One region of the Metabacillus sp. B2-18 genome, then DNA from elsewhere that is predicted to be linked to it. Evidence: riboswitches for the same ligand, from Rfam matches in the RefSeq annotation. Region 1 holds a riboswitch; each other region holds the start of a gene.

The links. A riboswitch is a leader RNA that binds a small molecule or an ion and turns the genes downstream of it on or off. The one in region 1 is predicted to bind thiamine pyrophosphate.
Region 2: linked by a shared signal. The riboswitch ahead of thiC (phosphomethylpyrimidine synthase ThiC) and the one ahead of LPC09_RS04930 (thiamine phosphate synthase) in region 1 are both predicted to bind thiamine pyrophosphate.
Region 3: linked by a shared signal. The riboswitch ahead of LPC09_RS07525 (acetylornithine deacetylase) and the one ahead of LPC09_RS04930 (thiamine phosphate synthase) in region 1 are both predicted to bind thiamine pyrophosphate.
Region 4: linked by a shared signal. The riboswitch ahead of thiT (energy-coupled thiamine transporter ThiT) and the one ahead of LPC09_RS04930 (thiamine phosphate synthase) in region 1 are both predicted to bind thiamine pyrophosphate.

The regions. Positions count from the first base shown of each region.
Region 1 is NZ_CP088245.1:941,144-943,349, forward strand. It holds gene LPC09_RS04925 (monovalent cation:proton antiporter family protein) at 1-651, shown strand, start outside; TPP riboswitch at 743-851, shown strand; gene LPC09_RS04930 (thiamine phosphate synthase) at 895-1,548, shown strand; gene thiO (glycine oxidase ThiO) at 1,532-2,206, shown strand, end outside.
Region 2 is NZ_CP088245.1:1,526,879-1,529,084, forward strand. It holds gene thiC (phosphomethylpyrimidine synthase ThiC) at 1-1,090, opposite strand, end outside; TPP riboswitch at 1,221-1,336, opposite strand; gene LPC09_RS07715 (MOSC domain-containing protein) at 1,428-2,078, opposite strand; gene LPC09_RS07720 (aspartyl-phosphate phosphatase Spo0E family protein) at 2,172-2,206, opposite strand, start outside.
Region 3 is NZ_CP088245.1:1,490,461-1,492,666, forward strand. It holds gene LPC09_RS07520 (bile acid:sodium symporter family protein) at 1-620, shown strand, start outside; TPP riboswitch at 713-813, shown strand; gene LPC09_RS07525 (acetylornithine deacetylase) at 953-2,206, shown strand, end outside.
Region 4 is NZ_CP088245.1:3,889,353-3,891,558, reverse strand. It holds gene LPC09_RS19780 (hypothetical protein) at 120-308, opposite strand; gene thiT (energy-coupled thiamine transporter ThiT) at 520-1,092, opposite strand; TPP riboswitch at 1,195-1,297, opposite strand; gene LPC09_RS19770 (hypothetical protein) at 1,440-2,069, shown strand.

The DNA of each region.
Region 1 (2,206 bases):
ACAAAAATCAAGGTTGCCTTTATTGGTGCCAATCAAATGTCACTGCCTGTTACGAGAGAGCTAAACCAAGATCTTTATGAAACAACGGTTTATCATATTCAACAAGATAAAATTGATAAACAAATCTCTGAATCATTGTTTGAAATTAGAGAAATTGATAATTTTCAGGTTGAAACATTAAAAGAACAAAACGCATTTGATGTAGACTTAATCGTTGTGGCTACTGGTGATGAACAACGAAATGCCGATATAGCCTTATCTGCAAAAAATGAGCAAGTTGACCGAGTGATTGCCAGTGTGGCTTCACCTGATTTAGCAAGTCAATTAAAGGATGAAGGTATTGATATTTTCTCTACACTTCTTTCAACAAAAACGATGCTTCGTGCTTTAATTGAAGCGCCAAGTGTCATGAGAATCTTAACAAATCAGGAAACAACTCTATATCAAATTAACTTAAATAATGCAAAATACGATAACATCCTGCTACGAAACTTTCCGTTTACAGGAGACATTATTTTTGTCCGTATTTTCAGAGGCAAAGATTCGATTGTTCCACATGGAGATACAGACCTGAAATTAGGAGACCGTCTAATTGTGACGGGCTCTAGAGAATATGTAAATGAACTTAAACATGAGTTGGAATTGATATAATTTTTATCAATTAAAAAACATCAGGGTATCTTACTCTTGAAAGTTTCCAAACATTTGGTATGATAGAAATAAGTAAATACGAGAGAAACAAAACAACCGCTAGGGGAGCCTTAAATAGAGGCTGAGATTAAAGTGTGACTTTAAGACCCTTATAACCTGATCTGGATGATACCAGCGTAGGGAAGTGGCTACAGCATGGTTATTTGTGTATGTAAACCACTTTCCCTATTGGAAAGTGGTTTTTTGCGTCTTATAAAACTTTACTATCTAAGAATTAAGGTGAAAAAAGTGGAATTTCATGTCATTACAGATGGCAAGCAAACGGTAAATGAATTAACAGTGAAACTTACGATGCTCCATCAAGATGTGGATTATATTCATATCCGGGAAAAACAAAAAACGGCTTCAGACATCATGTTACTTGTGTCAAATTTGCTTCAGCGGGGTGTACCGAAGGAAAAACTTGTGATCAATGATCGACTTGATGTTGCTTTATTACATAATATCCCTAATGTTCATTTACCAGGACACGGCCTTCCTGTTGAAGTAGTAAGAGCTTTTGATTCACACGTAAGAATTGGACGGTCCGTCCATTCGCTAGAAGAAGCTTTACGATGTGAGGAAGCGGGAGCTGATTACCTGTTATTTGGTCACATCTTTGAAACAAATTCAAAAGCAGCATTACCTCCAAGGGGTGTAGAACAATTAGCTGAAATTTGTGAGCACATTACCATTCCAGTTATTGCGATTGGAGGCATTACTCCTAATACAATTAAGTTGCTTAACAACGTAAGCGTTGATGGTGTTGCTGTTATGTCCTATGTTATGGGGACCAGTGATCCAATCGGAGCTTTAACCACTTTAAAAGAGGGGGGTTACCATGCAAAAACAATATGATGTAGGAATTGTTGGCGGTGGTATTATTGGACAGTCAATTGCTTATCAGCTTGCAAAAGAGGGAATCTCCGTTCTTGTATTAGATAGCCATAAAGGTGGTACAGGTGCTACATGTGCAGCTGCAGGCATGCTTGGTGCAAATTCTGAATTGGAAAACAATGATGCTTTTTTTCAGTTTGCGAAAGAAAGCCAAAGACACTATCACATTTTGCGTGATGAACTTTCAGAATTGTCACAGATAGATATTCAGCTAGTTGACAAAGGAATGTATAAGCTAGCAATGACAGAAAATGAAGCGAAAGTTTTGAAGAAAGCTGTTGATACCTACGAAACATTAGAATGGCACACGAAAGAAACAGTTTTACAAAATGAACCACATGTTTCTGATTCGATCGTAGGAGCGCTCTATATACCAGAAGATGGTCATGTTTCTCCTATACATGTATGTGCGGCATTTACGAAATCTGCTAGTTTACTAGGAGCAACCTTTAAAGAAAATACACCTGTTCATTCTATTAAGAAAACAGCTACGAATGAATACACGCTATCAACACCACAAGGAGATTATCTTTGTAGCAAAGTAGTCATAGCGAATGGAGTATGGAGTGGTCACTTTTTTAAACAATTAGGACTTGATGTCAGTATGAAGCCAGTTAAG
Region 2 (2,206 bases), 590 kb from region 1:
CGAATTGGGCTTCATCATTTGCATCGGCAATAGAACCAGGTCTTAATCCATCACCTAAAGAAATGGAAATATCATATTTTGAGAGAATTTCACAGATATCACGGAAGTGAGTATATAAGAAATTTTCTTTGTGATGAGCTAAACACCATTGTGCTAAGATAGAGCCTCCTCTTGATACAATTCCTGTGGTCCGCTTAGCTGTTAAAGGGATATATCTAAGAAGAACTCCAGCATGAATAGTAAAATAATCAACCCCTTGTTCAGCCTGTTCAATTAGCGTGTCACGATAGACTTCCCATGTTAAATCTTCAGCAATTCCATTTACTTTTTCCAATGCTTGATAGATAGGTACAGTACCAACAGGAACAGGGGAATTTCGGATAATCCATTCACGGGTTGTATGAATGTCTTTTCCAGTTGAAAGGTCCATTATCGTGTCTGCTCCCCACCTGGTTGCCCATGTCATTTTTTCAACTTCTTCTTCAATTGAAGAGGTAACAGCAGAATTCCCAATATTAGCATTAATCTTAACATGAAAATTTCTCCCGATAATCATTGGCTCAGTTTCGGGATGATTAATGTTAGCCGGAATAATAGCACGGCCTGATGCAACTTCTTCACGTACAAATTCGGGGTCCATTTGCTCCCTGATCGCAATAAACTCCATTTCAGGTGTAATAACCCCGTTTCTAGCGTAATGAAGCTGTGTTACTCGGTTACCGTCTTTTGCCACCAAAGGGTGTATGTGATTAGAGGGAAAGACCTCAATGTTTGTATGGTCACTAGAAGCTTTATATCCGTTATCTTCGGGCTTAGTTTCGCGTCCCTCATATTGCTTAACATCATTACGAGCAAGGATCCATTTTTCTCTCACTCTTGGTAAGCCTTTTCGAATATCAATTTCAGCAGTTATGTCGGTGTAAGGTCCACTCGTATCATAGACTTGAACAGGTGGATTAACTTCTTCAACATATGTATTCTTCGTTATGCTCTGGGAAATTTCCCTTACAGGAACTTGAATGTCAGGATTACTACCTTGTACATAAACTTTTTTACTTCCGGGAAATGGCTGTTTAATTGTTATCTTCATGCTTTCTCCTCCTTGAAATGAAAGTGATCGATTCAACATCAGCGGAAGGCAAATAAAAAACGGGTTCTGAAATTCAGAACCCGTTCAATGGTAGTAGGTAAAAATTGTAAAAGGGTGCGCGCATATCCCTTTACAATTGTCGCTACTTCCCTACGCTGGTATCATCCAGATCAGGTTCAAAGGGTCAAAGAACTTCAAACGCGTTCCTCTCTCAGTCCAGGCTAATGGACTCCCCTAGTAGAAAATGGTAATTTAATTAAAATCAGTTATAATCATATCATAATTGTTCATGTAGTCAACAGAATTTTTTGAAAAATAGGAGGGATTTGAGTTACCCTTATCTTTTCATCAATTGTCGATGGAGCTTCTCCATACGGACCTGCCATTCTTCAGAAAGTTCCCTAAGAGATAAAATCTTTTCAATTTGGGATAGATTCTCTTTATGATGGAAAAATGTATGGTGAATGGCAGCTACTGAAATGCCTGCAGGATGTTTTTTTATCAGTTTAATACTTGAATCCGAAGAGATCCTCCCTACCTCTAAAACACGAAAGAAATAACCGGTAAAACCATGTTCAACGATCTTATTTAATATTGTGTTGATATTGGTATATTTGTTAATAGTTGAACATGGGAATCTTCCTTGTGAAACTTGAACTACAACTTCACCAATTTGATAAATATCGCCTACGCAAACATCTGTTTCTTTCATACCTGAAACTGTTAGATTTTCTCCAAAAGCCGCCTTTGGTAAAGATTGTTTGTAAAGATTCTCCCAAAAATCATAATGTTCGTAGGGATAAACACAAATTACACGTTCAGACCCTCCATGGTAATCGTGGTTTGCTACATCATCGTCTAAAATATGGCTTGATTTTACCTCAAGTTTTTCTACTTGATTTTTACATATCCCTGAACGAAATTCTTTTCCTTTATGTATAAGTGTTGTTGGTTTTCCTTTACTAAGCCAAATAATTTTTTGATTCAATAGTATCACTTCCTCATGTATTTATCATTGTGTCTATAATAGAAAAAAATACACCAAAACCTTATTAAATGGTGTATTTTTAAGAAAGCTATTTTATTTTTTCTTATTAAGAGGTGAAGGATTATTTT
Region 3 (2,206 bases), 550 kb from region 1:
TCTATAAGGGGAGTATAGGCTTAGCATTATCTATTATCTTGTTTGACACAATATTGTCGCCGTTTCTTGTTCCGTTTACTTTATCTTTTCTAGTTGGTCAAAAAATTCAAATAAATACAATGGATATTATGTATGGGTTGTTATTTATGGTTGTTATTCCGTCTATTTTAGGAATGTTTACAAATTTTGTGACAAAAGGGAAAAGTGTTAAAGCAGGGAAAAATCTTGCGCCGTTTTCAAAACTTGCTCTTGCTTGCGTTGTTATGATGAATGGAGCTGTTATTTCTCCCTATCTAAAGCAGTTCAGTTTAAAATTGGTTATGATTGCTATTGTTGTTTTTACACTTGCTTCTTTTGGATATTTCTTAGCATGGATGCTGTCAATTCTGTTAAAAAGAGACCGCGAAACAAAAGTAGTCATGATGTTTACCGGTGGAATGCGGAATATAAGTGCAGGAGCTGTAATTGCGGTTCAATATTTTCCTCCGGCTGTAGCTGTACCTGTAGTTTTGGGAATGTTGTTTCAGCAAGTGCTTGCATCAATCTTTGGTCTTATATTTAATCTTTTTGATCAGAAACAAAAACAACATTTTGAGGGTAATATCCCTGCTTCACAATAAATTATTCTCGTGTATTTTAAAAAGAAGATGTTGCCAAATATTTCTGAGTGTGTTAAAAATAATGTGAATTACTAATTTCATATACGATAGATTTTCACCACTAGGGGAGCTTTAAGCTGAGAGAGGCAGTGCGCCTTGACCCTTATTACCTGATCTAGATAATACTAGCGGAGGGAAGAGGTGTTTGAATAAATAGACTTTAACGAAATTTGGCTATAATTAGTAGCAGTATAACTAATTTTTATACCATTATTCGATTCAAACCACTTCTTTTCTTAAAAAAGAAGTGGTTTTTTTATTTTACTGCATTTTTAAAAAAGGAGGGAAAAACATTGTCTATTCCAATAGAACGGTTAATTAATATCGTTGATGAACGCAAGGAGGATTTGGTTTCCTTATTAAAAAGATTAATTGAATATAAAACACCTGCACCACCTGCTAGAAATACAAATGAAGCACAACAATTTATTGCAGAGTTTTTAGAAGAGAAAGGTTTTACCATTGATCTGTGGGATGTGTATCCAAACGATCCTAATGTTGTTGGTGTGTTAAAAGGGAAGGAACCCGATCTATATAACAGCTTGATTATTAACGGTCATATAGATGTGGCCGAAGTTAGTGAGGATGAAAAATGGGATGTTGATCCGTTTATCCCTGTTGTGAAAGATGGTGTGATTATTGGGCGTGGTGCAGCTGATATGAAGGGTGGATTAGCTGGTGCATTATTTGCTATTCAGTTAATACACGAACATGGTATTACCCTTCCTGGTGATTTGATTTTACAATCTGTGATAGGTGAAGAAGTTGGGGAAGCTGGGACTCTTGAATGTTGTAAAAAAGGATATAAAGCAGATTTTGCTGTTGTGGTGGATACAAGTGATTTACATATTCAAGGGCAAGGGGGCGTTATTACTGGTTGGATCACTGTAAAGAGTGACAAAACGTATCATGACGCAACGAGAAGGCAAATGATACATGCCGGCGGAAAACTTTTTGCTGCCAGTGCTATCGAAAAAATGACAAATATTATTCATGGATTACAAGACCTTGAAAGGCATTGGGCAATTTCGAAAAGCTATCCTGGATATCCTCCTGGTACAAATACAATAAATCCAGCAGTAATTGAAGGAGGAAGACATGCTGCATTTATTGCTGATGAATGCCGTTTATGGATTACTGTTCATTATTATCCAAATGAAACACATGAGCAAATTATAAAAGAAATTGAAGAGCATATTCTCCATGTTGCTCATGCAGATCCTTGGCTAAGAGAGAATCCTCCAACATTTGAATGGGGAGGAAAATCAATGATCGTTGATCGGGGCGAGATTTTTCCGTCATTAGAGATAGATCAAAATCATCCTGGGGTGAAAGGTTTAGCCTCAACCCATGAACAGCTTTTATCAACACAAGCTATGGTTGATGTTTCACCAACCGTAACCGACGGAGGATGGTTAGGAGACGCAGGAATTCCAACCGTCATATATGGACCTGGAAAATTACAACATGCACATGCAGTAAACGAACAACTATCCATTCAAGAACTTGTCGAGTACACAAAGGTCATTTTAGCTTTCATCTATAAA
Region 4 (2,206 bases), 2.2 Mb from region 1:
TCCTGCAAAGGTGAATCTTTATTGATATTTATGAAGCAGGAGTGGTAAAAATGACGTTTGAAGGTAAGGACGTGCATAAGATTTTTCAAAAAAACTCGCCGTTTGACGAGTTTTTAAAATTAAGATGAAATGTAGAAAATCGAACATAAGTAAGCAAAGGTAAAACCTAAAGGAATGCTAAATATTAAAGACAAGCCTTGAACAGGACCCTCTTCATTACTAATTCGAATTGCCTCTTTATAGCCATAAGAGAAATGAAATAGTGATAGAAATAATGTTAATAATATAATTCCATAAGATATAGTCATCTCTTTTTCCTCCGTTTATAAATCTATTATTTCTATTAATAGATGCCGAAAGAATTGAAAATATGAATGTTTTTCTACAAAGTAGAATTTATTCGTGCGGAGAGATAAGGTAATAAGGGGTTTCATAGAGTTAATAGTGTTTACTATGATGATTACTAATTATTTATGAAAAATAGAAAAACCTTGGCGAGGGGCCAAGGTTTTGTTAGAGTTATTTTCTTATTATTAATCTAGGAGAAGTTACTAATAGTAAACTAACAACAATTGCAGAAACGATCATTGTTGGAATCATATAAGAAGCATTATAAACAATAGAGTATGTTAGTACAGGAGTACCTTCAGGTGCGAACGACGCAAAAAATGCAACACCCGCAACAACATGTGCGACCATTCTTAGTAAGCTTCCAAGTAATGCCCCAAGTGTTATATAAAGAATCGCTAATTTTTTACTATTATTTTGAAAAGCGTTTTGAATCTGCTTGAAGAAGACTCCACTAAACCCAACAACAGTAAATGCCAGGTAGTAATCAAGAAACCCTTGAACAGGATGGACAATATAAGGATTACCAAGAACAGCTTGTAAAAGGCCTAGTAACAAACCAGTTAGAAGTCCTCCTTTTATTCCCCAACCATAAGCAATGATAAAAATTGGGATCATGCCCAGTGAAATGGAACCGCCCTGTGGTAACTTACCAATAACACTTGATAATAAATCAAGTAAAAAGGCCAGTGAAGCTAACATTGCAACTTCGATTAAAAATAATAAACGTTGATTTCCTCGCAAACTAATTACCTCTCTTTTACATCAAACCAAAAGGCAACCTTATTTTAGCCTCAAAATAAAAAAGCAATGATTGGAATGATCATATAATCCAAGCATTACTTTAAACATGATCTTCCACATCCCTACACTAGTATTAACTAACAGGTTCAAAGGGTTAGAATGGTAAACATTCAATCTCAGCTTAAAGGCTCCCCTTGTGGTTTAAATATTTATTTTAGTCATTACTATACAGGATCTCTGTGCTTACTACAACTATAAATATAGAATAAATAAGAGTTTAGTCTACAGTGTAATGAAAGGTGAGAATAAAACATATAATTCATCAGAATTGTCCAAGAGGTGAATGTATGGGTATTAAAAAACTATTCAACTTTAAAAATCCAGCACTAATAAAACAAATGAAAGTAGCAAAAATAGAAAGACAATACGGTGGTATTATTCATCAATTAGAACTTGATGATTTTTGGGATAGTCTTCAAAGTTATGAAAGAGCATTTATTAGAAATTGTATAAAGTGGTCCTTTGGAGGAAGGATTCAGCCTAAGGATTTAGATCACCCTGACAGTCATGCCAAAACAAAAAGAAGTGATTGTGGTTTTTTATTAGGAAATGTTTCTTGGGCTTTTGAATCAAAGGAATATCTTCTTGCTGAAAAATTATTAATTGAAATCATTAACCGTACGAAGCGTCCTTTTATTTTGCACCGTGCCCACCAGGAATTAGTTAAAATGTATTATGCTCAAAGTGAGGAAGATGATAAAATACTATATAAATGTAAAGAACTCTGTGAATATCATATTGAGTTAGCACCTTTAATACTCACAGAAGCATTAAAGAAAGATATTACCCCCCCTGAAATTTTAGCATTTAAATTATTAAAGGATATTTTAGATAAAGAAGGTAAATTAAAAGAGCGCGAGAATATATCTTTGCTTGAAGAACAATATTATAGAGGGGCAATGAATGAAGGTGGCTGATTGTCATCTTTTTTATTTTTTTAAAAGTGCTTGTGTTTATAAAATAAACGTGATATATTATTAAACGTCGCTTCTGAAGCAGACAAAAAAACAACACGAAAAAATAGGTGTTGACGAGAAGATTACTAAATGTTATA